DNA from 2 places in the Paenibacillus sp. CB74 genome. Region 2 is predicted to be linked to the other one. Evidence: a T-box and tRNA genes for the amino acid it is inferred to sense, from the RefSeq annotation. Region 2 holds a T-box; the other holds one or more tRNA genes.
The links. The T-box of region 2 lies ahead of trpS (tryptophan--tRNA ligase). A T-box ahead of a tRNA ligase gene usually reads a tRNA of that ligase, here a tRNA-Trp.

Region 1: it encodes a tRNA-Trp, which carries the amino acid that the T-box ahead of trpS (tryptophan--tRNA ligase) is inferred to sense. The anticodon was not compared.

The regions. Positions count from the first base shown of each region.
Region 1 covers NZ_CM146009.1:6,508,931-6,516,678, reverse strand. Annotated here, with positions in the region: gene ACX9NY_RS28725 (helix-turn-helix domain-containing protein) at 1-906, shown strand, start outside; gene ACX9NY_RS28720 (class I SAM-dependent methyltransferase) at 1,259-2,185, opposite strand; tRNA gene ACX9NY_RS28715 (tRNA-Leu) at 2,350-2,428, opposite strand; tRNA gene ACX9NY_RS28710 (tRNA-Cys) at 2,435-2,508, opposite strand; tRNA gene ACX9NY_RS28705 (tRNA-Gly) at 2,515-2,589, opposite strand; tRNA gene ACX9NY_RS28700 (tRNA-Gln) at 2,594-2,668, opposite strand; tRNA gene ACX9NY_RS28695 (tRNA-His) at 2,691-2,763, opposite strand; tRNA gene ACX9NY_RS28690 (tRNA-Trp) at 2,794-2,867, opposite strand; tRNA gene ACX9NY_RS28685 (tRNA-Tyr) at 2,874-2,959, opposite strand; tRNA gene ACX9NY_RS28680 (tRNA-Thr) at 2,969-3,044, opposite strand; tRNA gene ACX9NY_RS28675 (tRNA-Phe) at 3,065-3,140, opposite strand; tRNA gene ACX9NY_RS28670 (tRNA-Asp) at 3,236-3,313, opposite strand; tRNA gene ACX9NY_RS28665 (tRNA-Met) at 3,339-3,412, opposite strand; tRNA gene ACX9NY_RS28660 (tRNA-Val) at 3,431-3,506, opposite strand; tRNA gene ACX9NY_RS28655 (tRNA-Glu) at 3,574-3,645, opposite strand; tRNA gene ACX9NY_RS28650 (tRNA-Ser) at 3,655-3,746, opposite strand; tRNA gene ACX9NY_RS28645 (tRNA-Asn) at 3,750-3,825, opposite strand; rRNA gene ACX9NY_RS28640 (23S ribosomal RNA) at 3,894-6,820, opposite strand; rRNA gene ACX9NY_RS28635 (16S ribosomal RNA) at 7,128-7,748, opposite strand, start outside.
Region 2 covers NZ_CM146009.1:4,589,144-4,596,891, forward strand. Annotated here, with positions in the region: gene ACX9NY_RS20195 (aminotransferase-like domain-containing protein) at 1-144, opposite strand, end outside; gene ACX9NY_RS20200 (DMT family transporter) at 312-1,247, shown strand; T-box leader at 1,275-1,582, shown strand; gene trpS (tryptophan--tRNA ligase) at 1,723-2,532, shown strand; gene ACX9NY_RS20210 (hypothetical protein) at 2,489-2,716, shown strand; gene ACX9NY_RS20215 (GerAB/ArcD/ProY family transporter) at 2,786-3,892, shown strand; gene ACX9NY_RS20220 (spore germination protein) at 3,873-5,342, shown strand; gene ACX9NY_RS20225 (Ger(x)C family spore germination protein) at 5,339-6,496, shown strand; gene ACX9NY_RS20230 (sensory rhodopsin transducer) at 6,571-6,987, opposite strand; gene ACX9NY_RS20235 (rhamnogalacturonan acetylesterase) at 7,384-7,748, opposite strand, start outside.

The DNA of each region.
Region 1 (7,748 bases), 1.9 Mb from region 2:
GTTTTTTCACAGCAGCTATATGTATTAACAGACCAGTTACAACAACAAATTAACAAAATTCTAGCTCTCCAAGTTAGCATAGGCTTCAGCCAGCCGCATAACTCCTTATACCACATTCCTCAGGCTTATTTAGAGGCAATGGAGGCACTGAAGCATCGGATGAAGCTGGGCCCAGGTATTATCTTTCAGTATGAGAACATTGATCATTATGCTTCCACTTGGTCCATGACCTACCCAGAATCATTGGAATATTTGTTGATCCAAGCTATTCAAAGTGCGGATGAAGTCCAGGCACCTACTCTTCTGCAACAACTTCTTGAAGTGATCTTTGGTATGGAGTGTTCCCCAGAAGAATATCAGGTGGCTCTTACGAGGCTGCTCACGCATATTTTGCAGATGACTCAGGATTCCGGCATACGTCTCGGGCAGATCTCACAAGGCCGTGGATCGATGTTTCATGAGCTTCATCGTTTGCAGTACGCTGCTGAAGTTGAGGAATGGTTTAACCATCAAGTCATCTTGCCCGTCATTCAGGTTTTTAAAGCGAGACAGGTTGCCCAATATCAGCATATATCAGAGAAAATGATTGCCATGATTCATCAAGATTATGATAAGGATCTGACGCTTGAGCAGTGTGCCTTGAAGCTTCACTACAATGCCAACTACTTAAGTAGTGTTTTTCGTAAAGAGACAGGCTGTTCATTTAGTGAATATTTAACCAAGTACCGATTTAACATCGCTAAGAAATGGCTGGACGAAAGTGATCTAACCGTTAAAGATATCGCAGCGCGACTTAGGTACAACAATCCGCAAAATTTCATTCGGTCATTTCGTAAATATGAAGGAATTACCCCCGGTCAGTATCGTGAGCGTAAGCAGAATGCAGAACTATGCAGCAGGAAGTAAACTACGTGTTTCGTTTCGTGTCTCGTGTCGAGTTTCAGGCTTAGTTTTTACCGTGGTCTCGATATTGGATTTAAGTATTCCTTTAGCCCATATGTAGTTCATTGATTAAGCTTTATAGGCTCAAGTAATCGAGGACTTGGATCAATGCACTTTAAGTTTTAATGAAATTAAAAAAAAGAGGGAGCAACGATCCTGCTCTCTCTTGTAATAAATTACCTTCAAACTTCATCTGTTTCACATATACATCTTCTTGTGTGCCAGCGTGAGTCTTCCTAGCGTCATCTCAGACGTTAGACCACGTTGTTTCTCCCGATTGCTGATTCTCCTTGTACACATAACAAGCCTATACGATTTATCGCTTATCCTTAATATGAACTGTTTTCATGTTTGGCTGTTCAAGTTGGATCAGAATCTTCCCGAACCTTGCTCCACGTGAGAAGATCACCGTACGATCCTTGTATGTATCTTGGATGTATTTCTCAGCCAGACTAAGAGAATCTTCATCCGATGGTAACTCATACGTATTAAGCAATTCTGGCAGCTTGTCGATAATCTCTTCCACTGGTACTTCAAATGAGTTAACTTCTCTCGTAATGATCATAGTGTATGAATAACCTTTTAAATACAGTAACTGTTGAATATATCCCATATCACCAGCCTTGTATGTAGAAGTTACCCCCAGTACATCCTTAAGTTCATCTATTAATGTGTGTTCCTTCTGTCCAGCCATAGTGCTTATATACACATACTTCCGGGCACAGTTGATTGCCTGCTCGATCGTTTCCCAATCTGACATTGCCGGACACATGGATGCAAATGCAAAGTCATATTTCTTCTCCCAGCCTTTATCCTGAATGGAGATTTCCTCATACCGTTCTTTAACGATTTCGATATTAGATTCAAGAGCTGTAGGTATCGTCTCTTTCATCAGGGAGACAAGCAACTCAGATGGTTCAACTGCAGTCACAATTGCTCCCTTCTCTGCAAAAGGAATGGTGAATATGCCCGAAGCAGCTCCAATGTCCAAAATGGATAATCCCTCGAACTCCACACCTTGATTCTCAATCCAATTCATAATACGCTCAGAACGTTGCTTCCCTTCTTCAGAGTACGACTGTACATGATAATCCCTAGCCCATCGTTCAAATGCTTCTTCTGTATTAAATGGGGCGCTTTTCTTTTTATATTTTGGACTTCTCGGACGATTTTTCCATGCCTCTTCCCATACAGAAAGATTAAATAACAGATCGGTATCCGATACATTTTTTTCATTATTCACTTTGCTTCACTCCCTCTAAATTAAAGACTTTACTTATCTACAATATACTGAATATAATCATACGTCAATGTTTATTAAAGTCCAATATTCTTTACTGTACAAAAATCTGTATAAAACAAAATAGCCCTACACATTGCATAAGCAACATGTAGGGCTATTCAATATACCGGCGAGAGGACTCGAACCTCCACGGTTTCCCACTCGATTTTGAGTCGAGCGCGTCTGCCATTCCGCCACGCCGGCATATACTGGAGGCGCCACCCAGATTCGAACTGGGGATAAAGCTTTTGCAGAGCTGTGCCTTACCACTTGGCTATGGCGCCATATTTTGGAGCGGACGACGGGAATCGAACCCGCGACCCTCGCCTTGGCAAGGCGATGCTCTACCGCTGAGCCACGTCCGCATAATGGCTGGGGATATAGGATTTGAACCTATGCATGACGGAGTCAAAGTCCGTTGCCTTACCGCTTGGCTAATCCCCAATAAAAAATAAAAAAACAAAGGGGCGATCGAGGGGAATTGAACCCCCGAATGCCGGATCCACAAACCGGTGCGTTAACCACTTCGCCACGATCGCCACAAAAGGTTAAATTTCTTAAAAGTTAATTGGCAGGGGCAGCAGGAATTGAACCCACACCAACGGTTTTGGAGACCGTTGTTCTACCTTTAAACTATGCCCCTAAAAACTGGTGGAGGATGATGGATTCGAACCACCGAACCCGTACGGGAGCAGATTTACAGTCTGATGCGTTTGGCCACTTCGCTAATCCTCCAGGATTACATGGTGCCGGCGAGAGGACTTGAACCCCCAACCTACTGATTACAAGTCAGTTGCTCTACCAGTTGAGCTACACCGGCATATTAAATTGTTTTGAAAATGGTGGCTCGGGACGGAATCGAACCGCCGACACGAGGATTTTCAGTCCTCTGCTCTACCGACTGAGCTACCGAGCCATAATAAAGTCTAATCTTAATTCCTTACACTTTATATAGGGCATCAGTGCCATACAGCAGATGTAGTGAACAGTTTGCCTCATGTAAAGATTAAATGGCGGAACCGACGGGATTCGAACCCGCGATCTCCTGCGTGACAGGCAGGCATGTTAGGCCAACTACACCACGGTTCCATAGTACTTTCACAAGGAAAGTTAATTGCGGGGGCAGGATTTGAACCTGCGGCCTTCGGGTTATGAGCCCGACGAGCTACCGGGCTGCTCCACCCCGCGTCGTTATTAAAAATCTTATGGTGGAGGCTGAGGGGATCGAACCCCCGACCCTCTGCTTGTAAGGCAGATGCTCTCCCAGCTGAGCTAAGCCTCCGAACAACACATTTATGATCATATCATAATCTTGTTGTAAAAATCAACTTCTTTTTTTGAAGTTAATATGACCCGTAGGGGATTCGAACCCCTGTTACCTCCGTGAAAGGGAGGTGTCTTAACCCCTTGACCAACGGGCCTTGTTATTATGGCGGAGAGAGAGGGATTCGAACCCTCGAGACGCTTGTGACGCCTACACGATTTCCAATCGTGCTCCTTCGGCCAACTCGGACACCTCTCCATATGGCTCCCCGAACAGGGCTCGAACCTGTGACAACTCGATTAACAGTCGAGTGCTCTACCAACTGAGCTATCAGGGAATATGCTTCAGAGATCGTTCTCTGAAAACTAGATTCGAAACGAAACATGCGAACTACAACTTGCATATTTGGATAAGCCCTCGACCGATTAGTACTGGTCAGCTCCATGCATTGCTGCACTTCCACCCCCAGCCTATCTACCTCGTCGTCTTCAAGGGGTCTTACATACTGGGAAATCTCATCTTGAGGGGGGCTTCACGCTTAGATGCTTTCAGCGTTTATCCCGTCCGTACATAGCTACCCAGCGGTGCTCCTGGCGGAACAACTGGTACACCAGCGGTACGTCCATCCCGGTCCTCTCGTACTAAGGACAGCTCCTCTCAAATTTCCTACGCCCACGACAGATAGGGACCGAACTGTCTCACGACGTTCTGAACCCAGCTCGCGTACCGCTTTAATGGGCGAACAGCCCAACCCTTGGGACCTACTTCAGCCCCAGGATGCGATGAGCCGACATCGAGGTGCCAAACCTCCCCGTCGATGTGGACTCTTGGGGGAGATAAGCCTGTTATCCCCAGGGTAGCTTTTATCCGTTGAGCGATGGCCCTTCCATGCGGTACCACCGGATCACTAAGCCCGACTTTCGTCCCTGCTCGACTTGTAGGTCTCGCAGTCAAGCTCCCTTATGCCTTTGCACTCTTCGAATGATTTCCAACCATTCTGAGGGAACCTTTGGGCGCCTCCGTTACTCTTTAGGAGGCGACCGCCCCAGTCAAACTGCCCACCTGACACTGTCCCCGCACCGGATTACGGTACCAGGTTAGAACCTAGATACGATCAGGGTGGTATCCCAACGTTGCCTCCACGCAAGCTGGCGCTCACGCTTCAAAGGCTCCCACCTATCCTGTACAGATCGTACCCAAATTCAATATCAAGCTGCAGTAAAGCTCCATGGGGTCTTTCCGTCTTGTCGCGGGTAACCTGCATCTTCACAGGTATTAAAATTTCACCGGATCTCTCGTTGAGACAGCGCCCAAGTCGTTACGCCATTCGTGCGGGTCAGAATTTACCTGACAAGGAATTTCGCTACCTTAGGACCGTTATAGTTACGGCCGCCGTTTACTGGGGCTTCGGTTCACAGCTTCGGATTGCTCCTAACCACTCCCCTTAACCTTCCAGCACCGGGCAGGCGTCAGCCCGTATACTTCGCCTTACGGCTTCGCACAGACCTGTGTTTTTGCTAAACAGTCGCTTGGGCCTTTTCACTGCGGCCCCCTCGTGCTATTCACACTACCGGGGCACCCCTTCTCCCGAAGTTACGGGGTCATTTTGCCGAGTTCCTTAACGAGAGTTCTTCCGCGCGCCTTAGAATACTCTTCTCGCCTACCTGTGTCGGTTTGCGGTACGGGCACCTTCACCTGGCTAGAGGCTTTTCTTGGCAGTGTGAGATCATGACCTTCGCTACTACAATTTTCGCTCCCCATCACAGCTCAGCCTTAATGATGTGCGGATTTGCCTACACATCAGCCTTACTGCTTAGACGGACATCCATCAGTCCGCGTCACTACCCTACTGCGTCCCCCCATTGCTCATAACGGCTTACGGTGGTACAGGAATTTCGACCTGTTGTCCTTCGACTACGCCTTTCGGCCTCGCCTTAGGTCCCGACTTACCCTGAGCGGACGAGCCTTCCTCAGGAACCCTTAGGCTTTCGGCGGATCAGATTCTCACTGATCTTTTCGTTACTCATACCGGCATTCTCACTTGTATAATGTCCAGCGCTCCTTACGGTACACCTTCAACCCTTATACAACGCTCCCCTACCCCTGATGCAAAGCATCAAGCCATAGCTTCGGTGGTGTGTTTAGCCCCGTTACATTTTCGGCGCAGAGTCACTCGACCAGTGAGCTATTACGCACTCTTTCAATGGTGGCTGCTTCTAAGCCAACATCCTGGTTGTCTGTGCAACTCCACATCCTTTCCCACTTAACACACACTTGGGGACCTTAGCTGATGGTCTGGGCTGTTTCCCTTTTGACAATGGATCTTAGCACTCACTGTCTGACTCCCGGAAGTAAGTCTATGGCATTCGGAGTTTGACTGAGCTTGGTAACCCTTGCGGGCCCCGCACCCAATCAGTGCTCTACCTCCACGACTCTGTTTTCCGAGGCTAGCCCTAAAGCTATTTCGGGGAGAACCAGCTATCTCCGAGTTCGATTGGAATTTCTCCGCTACCCCCACCTCATCCCCGCACTTTTCAACGTGCGTGGGTTCGGGCCTCCAGTGCGTGTTACCGCACCTTCACCCTGGACAGGGGTAGATCACCCGGTTTCGGGTCTACGTCCACGTACTATGTCGCCCTATTCAGACTCGCTTTCGCTGCGGCTCCGGCTCTTCACCTTAACCTTGCACGGGAACGTAACTCGCCGGTTCATTCTACAAAAGGCACGCCATCACCCCTAAAACGGGCTCTGACTTTTTGTAAGCACACGGTTTCAGGTTCTATTTCACTCCCCTTCCGGGGTGCTTTTCACCTTTCCCTCACGGTACTGCTTCACTATCGGTCGCTAGGAAGTATTTAGCCTTGGCAGATGGTCCTGCCGGATTCATACGGGGTTTCACGTGCCCCGCACTACTCGGGATCCGTCTCGGAGGGAACAGACTTTCAATTACAGGGCTTTTACCTTCTTTGGCGGGCCTTTCCAGACCTCTTCGCTTAACCGGTTCCTTTGTAACTCCATGTGAGACGTCCCACAACCCCAAAGAGCAAGCTCTCTGGTTTGGGCTTCTCCGCGTTCGCTCGCCGCTACTGACGGAATCACTATTGTTTTCTCTTCCTCAGGGTACTTAGATGTTTCAGTTCCCCTGGTATGCCTCTACACAACCTATGTATTCAGTTATGAGTAACTGGAAATTACCCCAGCTGGGTTTCCCCATTCGGACACCCCCGGATCAAAGCTTGCTTACAGCTCCCCGAGGCAGTTTCGTTGTTCGCCACGTCCTTCATCGGCTCCTAGCGCCTAGGCATCCTCCGTGTGCTCTTAGTAGCTTAACCTCGTGCTCCGGTTTCGACTGCTCGCTTCCCTTGTTTTGCTTGCGCAAAGCCAAAAGTCGCTCCCATTCGATACCATCGTACGTGCAATCTACCGTTTTTATTGAAACTTGTTATGCACAAGTTCAGCTAAAAAGGAATGTTCTAATTCGCATTTACTTTCGTTTCGATATCTAGTTTTCAAAGAACAATCTCCATGCAAAAGCAAGCTGTTTGAGAGTTTGAGCTCTCAAAACTGAGCAACGAGTGAGTAGTTTGCAGCTGAGCTGCATATTTGAATGTTTCCGTTACAGGAAACGATTCTCCATAGAAAGGAGGTGATCCAGCCGCACCTTCCGATACGGCTACCTTGTTACGACTTCACCCCAATCATCTATCCCACCTTCGGCGGCTGGCTCCTTGCGGTTACCCCACCGACTTCGGGTGTTATAAACTCTCGTGGTGTGACGGGCGGTGTGTACAAGACCCGGGAACGTATTCACCGCGGCATGCTGATCCGCGATTACTAGCAATTCCGACTTCATGCAGGCGAGTTGCAGCCTGCAATCCGAACTGAGACCGGCTTTTTAGGATTCGTTCCACCTCGCGGCTTCACAGCCCGTTGTACCGGCCATTGTAGTACGTGTGTAGCCCAGGTCATAAGGGGCATGATGATTTGACGTCATCCCCACCTTCCTCCGGTTTGTCACCGGCAGTCACCTTAGAGTGCCCATCCGAAATGCTGGCAACTAAGATCAAGGGTTGCGCTCGTTGCGGGACTTAACCCAACATCTCACGACACGAGCTGACGACAACCATGCACCACCTGTCTCCTCTGTCCCGAAGGAAAGATACATCTCTGCATCGATCAGAGGGATGTCAAGACCTGGTAAGGTTCTTCGCGTTGCTTCGAATTAAACCACATACTCCACTGCTTGTGCGGGTCCCCGTC
Region 2 (7,748 bases):
TACACTGCATTGATACTGTTCAGCTATAACTCGCACGGCTGGAAGTCGGATGCCCTTATCTGCCCACTGGCGACGATCCTGCTGCTGCATCTGTTCCTGAATCCATTGCTTTATAGCTTCGGCAATCACTTCATATTTTCTCACCTCATCCACTCCTCTCCTATAACTGTACCGATACAGTTTAACCTTTTATCTATTGTAGCACGATGCACCCGGCAGTATATTGAATAAGGCAAGCACGTGCCTTGAACCTGACATATTTCAGGATGATAAAGATCCTACGCTATGACAAATGTATTGGAGGAGCATTCATGAACACAGCACATACTCGGGGATACGCATATATCGCAGCTGTATTGTACGCGGCTATTATCGGTCTATCTTTTCTATTTGTTAAAATGACGGTCACTGTTGCACATCCCATTGATGTGCTTGCCCATCGATTTGCGCTGTCGCTAATCGTTGTTAGCATTCCTGTCGTTTTGGGTTGGATCCAAATCCGACTGAGCCTTCGTGATCTGTGGCGAATTATTCCACTGGGGCTGTTATCTCCCGTCCTATTTTTTGCCTTTCAAGCCTTTGGACTCGTCTCGTCCAACTCATCGGAAGCGGGTATTATTCAGGCTATGGCCCCTGTTTTCACTCTCATTCTCGCTTCTGTCTTCTTGAAAGAACGAACATCCACCCTGCAGAAGCTATTCCTGCTGCTGTCTGTCGCTGGAGTTGTTTTTATTTTCATGATGCAAGGTAATGGCATGTCTTTGGGTAACCTGAAGGGCATTGCATTATTGCTGTTATCCACGGTGTGTTTTGCAGGTTATGGCGTACTTGCGAGACCATTAACCCAGAAGTACAAACCCATGGAATTAACATGGGTCACGCTGATGGTTGGCTGTGTTGTATTTAACGCAGGCTCCCTGGTCCGACATGCTTCAAGCGGTTCCATGATGGACTACATCAAACCACTGGGAGATGCCTCCTATCTGGGTGCCCTTGCTTATCTGGCCATTCTTTCCACCATGATCTCCACCCTGCTTGCGAGTTATGCCCTGACGCACCTGGAGGCGTCCCAGATGAGTGTATTCAGCAACCTGTCCACACTCATCTCCATCGTAGGAGGTGCATGGATATTGCACGAACCTGTTGGTAGTCATCACTATATTGGTGCATTGTTGATTATCGCAGGTGTGCTTGGCACCAATATGAGCGGTCGCAAACATAGGCTGGTCAGTGGAATCAAAGCGTGATATAATTCTGGAAATTGTAAACATTTGTTATCCGCGATGATGAAGAGAAGTACATATGTCAGGATGCTACAGAGAGCCGGCGGCTGGTGGGAGTCGGTGCATCGGATATGTGGAAATGGGCTTCGGAGTTCCAAGTTGAACAAAGTCTGTATCCTTTCCTAGGAATACACACTTTCAGTAGGCGAGGCGGCATGTCCAGCCGTTATCCATGGACAGGATATCGATAGGCATGGAAGCTCATAAAAGAGCTCCTGGTACCATCCGTATCCCTCAAGTGGGCCGCAACAGAGCGGCCAATGAAGGTGGCACCGCGAGGCACAAGCTTCGTCCTTTATTCTGTTCCCAACCGGGGAATGAGATAAAAGACGAAGCTTTTTTGATTTTTTTGCAGGCTGAAAGGAGGTGATGGTCGTGGAAGACGGCTGGTGGCGACAGCTCAATGTTGAAGAATCACAAAACCAAAGGAGAATAAACCATGAACAAAAACAAAGATATTATTTTGACAGGAGATCGGACTACCGGACAACTTCATCTCGGCCATTACGTAGGCAGCCTGCGCAGTCGGGTACAATTGCAGGAAGAGTACAAAACCTATATTTTACTGGCAGATGTTCAGGCACTCACCACCCACTATGATCAACCTGGCCTGATTGCAGATAGTGTTCATCAAGTCACGCTTGATTACCTCGCCGTAGGCATTGATCCGAACAAAGCTACCCTGTTCATTCAATCCATGATTCCGGAAATTGCGGAATTGACTGTGATCTTCTCCATGTTTGTTACCGTCAATACACTCCGGCATAATCCGACTATCAAGAGCGAAGCACGTGATCGCGGATATACCGACCTGTACTACGGATTTCTCGGATATCCGGTCAGTCAGGCTGCTGATATTGCATTCTGTAAAGCCACCCTTGTTCCAGCAGGGGAAGATCAGATTCCTCACATTGAGACAGCACGAAAATTGGTTCGCCGGTTCAACGAGTTATACGCTCCCATTCTCCCCGAACCCCGCATTTTGACCGGAGAGCGGCTTGGAGGGCTGGATGGCGTTGGTAAGATGAGCAAAAGCATGGGCAATGCGATCTCATTAAATGCAAGTCCTGAGGATGTAAAAGCTAAATTGATCAAGGCCAAGACAGATCCTGCCCGCATCCATCGTTCCGATCCGGGACATCCGGATATCTGCCCTGTTTTTGCCTATCATCAGCTTTTCCGCAAGGAGAACGCAGTCGAAATACATGCCAGTTGTAGTCAAGGCCGGATTGGATGCAAAGGATTGTAAACAGATCGCAGGTGAAGCCATCAATGATCTGCTTGCTCCTTTTCGCGAACGACGTAATTATTATGAACAGCGTGATGATCAAGTGAAAGAGATTCTTATCGAGGGTACCCGTGAGGCCAGAAAAGCGGCCCAGGAAACGATGTTAGAGGTAAGAGATGCCATGGGCATTCGTTATTTCGACTGACGGTATGAAGGGCTTCAAACACGTTAACACTGCTGAGGACAGTCTAATGGGAAAAGGGGACTCTTCAGCATGAAACGAACACAGCCTTCTTTTTTACAAGCCATGATGTTGATCATGTTATCCGTTGGCTTGATCAGCCATGTTCTGATTATTCCTGCCCTTTTGGCTGCGGCCAAAAGGGATTCTTGGATTTCCGTCCTGCTATCGGCCGGACCCTTTCTGATATTCGCGCTAATGCTTGCTTATGTCTCTCGTTTCCTTCAGCATCAAACGCTGCATGATTGGTTAACTTCCCGTCTCGGAAAGCCCCTTGGCATGTTATTTCGAGTTGGTAACAGCCTCTTTTTTCTCAGCGTCATCTACTTCACCCTGCACGATACCACGGCTTGGGCTAAAACGAACTATCTGACCGAAACGCCCGTATTGGTAACCAGTATTGCCCTGATGTCTCTCTGTGCCTACGCTGCTTATAAAGGTATTCGCTCGCTGGCATTTACCGCAGGTTTAGTCCTGCCACTAGTTGTCTTGTTAGGTTTCTATGTTGCTATCGTAAATACGCAATACAAGGACTACAGTCGTCTGTTGCCTGTTCTTGAACATGGATGGCATCCCATTCTTAATGGCATGGTCTACAGTCTTGCAGGCATGTTTGAACTGCTGTTCATCTGGTACATCCAGCCTCATCTCACCAAACGTATACGTGTATGGCAGTATTTGATGCTCGCACTCATTCTTGTAGGACTGACTGTCGGCCCACTCATTGGGGCGATTGTGGAATTCGATCCTTTTGAGGCTGCCAAAATGAGATATCCCGCCTTTGAAGAATGGCGAATTGCCTCTTTGGGCAAATACATTGCCCAGACCGACTTCTTTTCCATCTACCAATGGCTGGCAGGTGCATTCACCCGAATTAGTCTTGCCATGTATATTGTAGTAGAAATATGGAATATTAAGAGCTCTACCAAAAGGCTTATCAGTTGTATCTCGTTGGGTGTCTTCTTTATCCTGACCATGTTGTATCCTCTGGATGATATGACCTTCGAAAAGCTTCTGGTCGAATACATATTCCCGTTCAATCTCATATATCTGAGCGGACTTGCGATTATAGCAACGACGGTTGCCTTTATCCATTCACGCCATCAGAGGAGGAAACATCATGGAGCATCAAAAGATTGACACCACGTCCCATGAAACACTGCTTGCCTCTTTGAAAGAGCAGTTCAATCCATGCGCAGATGTTGTTATTCAGACCTTTCCTGTCAAAGATGAATCCGATCAGCCGGTCATCTTGCTGTATTGCGAAGGGCTTGTCGACGGTAAACAAATCAACCAATTTATTATCCCACGTTTAGAGCGGCACGCCCTAATCATTGAGGAATCACATCCCAAAGAGTTGGGATTAACCTTAAATCCGATTGAGGATATCACCAATTTCAAGAAACTTAATCTGTTGATTTTTAGTGGACAGCTACTGATCATCTTCGATAACGGTGTTCAAGCCTGCAGTCTGGATATTGCTGATATTCCAGGACGCAGTCCAGAAGAATCAGCTATTGAGACCTCAGTTAAAGGCCCTCGCGATGGATTCACCGAAGAACTCACGACCAACATCGCCCTTATTCGCAAACGAATGAAAACATCTTCGATGTGTTACGAGAAATATGTCAAAGGCGGTCGTACTCAAACTGCCATTGGACTACTGTATGTAAAAGATATTATTAATCCAGACATTCTAAAAGAAGCACGACACAATCTGGATCAAATTGAGATTGACGGCATTATAGGTAGCTCCATCATGGAGCGAGCTGTCATGGGAGGGGTTCGGAGCATCTTTCCGCTCACGGATAACACTGAACGTCCTGATTTTGTTGTCGATTCCCTGTTAAATGGACGTTTTGCCGTTCTCATTGAAGGTTCTCCAGTAGCAGTCATCGCGCCAACTACACTTTTCAATCAATTGAAATCTCCTGAAGATAGGAGTACACCCTTTTTCATCGTTACCTTCGAACGAATCTTGCGCATCTCCGGACTGCTGATTGCCTGTTTCTTCCCAGCCTTCTATATTGGGCTGACCAGTTTCAATGTGGAACAGATACCGCTACCGCTCTTGGCTACAATTGCTGGTACTCGAATGGGCCTGCCTATGCCTGTGACACTGGAAGCATTTCTAATGATTTTTATGTTCGAGCTATTCAACGAAGCTGGTCGCAGGTTACCACGTGCATTGGGTCAGACCGTCAGCGTGGTCGGCGGGCTTATCATTGGGGATGCCGCTATTCGCGCAGGGATTACGTCTCCTACCATCATAGTCACGGTAGCCATTTCAGTTATCTCCAGCTATATTCTCGTGAACACCGTGCTGAGCGGAGCTACCGCCCAGGTTCGGATCGGGATGCTTCTCATCTCTTCCATTCTTGGATTATTCGGATTCATGATTGGACTATTCGCCCTGTTGGTTCACCTTGTATCCTTAGAATGTTATGGAGTGTCTTATCTGACGCCCGTCTCTCCCTACATTCCAGGAGATTTCACGCAGGCCGTATCCATGCCACCGTCCATGAATAAAAATAAGCGTCCGGAAGCACTTCACACCCAAGATTCAACTCGTCGGAGAAAACGCCCATGATCCGATGGACGTCCATGACTTGCCTACTTGTGGGGTGCTTGATCCTGCTAACCGGATGCTGGGATTCCAAGGAAGTGCAAAGTATTAACTTCATCACAGCGATAGGAATAGACTATGTGGACAACCAATATATTGCGTATGCCCAATTGATAGACTTCTCGAGCATTGCAAAACAGGAAACGCCAACTTCCCGGGAAACAAGGGACATGTGGATAGGACGAGGCAAGGGTACAACTCTGAGCATGGCTATTAATGACTTGTATGAAACATCACAGCAGCAAACGCTCTGGACTCATGTTAAGGCCATTGTTTTATCAAAAAATGCTTTGGACGGAAAGTTGGAGGATATATTTAATACGTTGCTGCATTCAGGTCAACTGAGATATACACCTTGGATTTATGCGACTGAGCAGGACATTCCGGAAGTGCTCTCCCCCTCTGCTTTGCTGAACCAATCCGCCCAAACCATTGAGTTATTTGAGCCCATGAGGTTATACAAGCAGCATTCCGGTTATGAACCGATCCGGCTACATCAGCTTCTCGATGGATTACGGGAACCAGCTTCCGTCATTCTCTTACCCTCGGTCTCAACGAGGAATGAAACGTGGTTCAATGGCGATAAAAACCCACCCCTGGTTAGAATGGATGGATTTTATGTCATTTCCCAAGGCAAAAGTCAGGGTAGAGTTGCAGGAGCAGATGCAGACGGTACACGATACGTGAAATATAAGCGCGTTCATCACTATCCATTGTACGTGTATGGGAATGGCGGGAAGACTCCTGATTTAACCCTGATGCTACGTCACCCCAAGACTAGAATCACGGCCAGAAAACAAGGAGACGGCGTCACATTCGATCTGGTTACCTCGGTCAAAAGTTCCATCACCGAAGACCATGGAGCCCCGCGCACGCCGCATGCCATGGAACAAGAAGCGGAAAAACAGATCGAATCCGAGATTCGAGATACGTTCGAAAAAACCAAGTCACGCAAGATTGATTCATATGGTCTTGCGGAACATCTCTATCGCCACAATCTACCCTTGTGGCAGCAAGAGGTCTCTAAACGGTCTGATCCCCTTGAGCGTTTCAAGCTTGGCAAAGTGGAGGTCCATGTGGATATCCTTGATGCGAGCACGTATAAATACAGTAAATAAAAGAAGACCTGTGACCTGCATACATGCAAGTACTGGTCTTCTTTTGGGTTTGAATTTCGTGCCAAGTCGATACGTTATTTTAATGGATAAGCCATGACACTCATCAGAGCCAATTCTGGCTGGGTGGTGTCCAATCGACTGTACTGAATGATGACTGGGATATTGCTTGAAACCGTGATGGCATAAGGTACGCCTGACGGGATAGACTGCTCTCCCGATTGTAGCGATGCGGTACGAATATGTTTTGTTCTTCTCGCTGGCACCTCCGCCACAATATCTTCGAGTGGTTCTCTGTCTTCAAAATAGATTGTGATGTTCAGTTCCGCATCGGCGGCACCTGTGTTTAATACACAGATGCTCTCGTGACTTTCCAGTGTGCCGCTGCTCTCCGGCGGGATGTAGCCATCAGGGATAACCCAGTAGGTATGACCTGTAGCTGTCGGATCGTTCTTATGGGCTGATGCACCTTGTTTGGTCGGCTCCAAAGTCATTGAAATATATCCTCCAATCATTAAGTTAAAATCGGGTGGGCTCGCACGGTAGTCGCTCCGATGGACGGATCGGGCTGTGGGCCGCTGTTGGCTCGGGATTTCTTTGGCTCATTCGCGGGGGCAAACTCTTAAAAATCCGGTGGGCTTGCGGGGCTGGCGCTCCGGCGGGCGGATCAGGCTATGGGCCGCTGTTGGATCGGGATTTCTATTTATTCCCCCTCAGCAGGGGAAATCCCACTCCAAAGGCGGACGCTTCGCTCCCTCTACCCGATTCCGTCCTCCTCCGCTGCTATGCTCGCCGAACTGATTTAAAAAATTATTGCCTTCGCTCTTCGCTGGGCAACTTTGTTTCGCTCGTTACTTCGTTTAACTCGCTTAATAATTAAGGGCATGAACCTACCGCAGATACATCTGCAATGGTTGTAATTGCAACTCGCGGATGGCTTCTGCCACCTGCTGGGCAAGGCGGCGGGCGCCGCGTTCTTGAAAATGCGTGTTATCCTCCACACCCGAAGGGAAGTTCACATACTCTCCTGGCAGCACCCACATAAAGTCGTCCTTGGTGCCCTCAACGCCCGCCTGCTCGAACAGACGGCGGCTGCGCTCAGCCAGATCGATCAGCGGTACACCTTCCTGTTCCGCCAGCTCACGTACGGCGATGATATAATCGCCATGCGTATCAGTCAATGTGCCATCATCCGCGAAATAACGACGATGCACCGGGGTTATGAGCACCGGACGAGCCTTGGCTTCACGGGCAG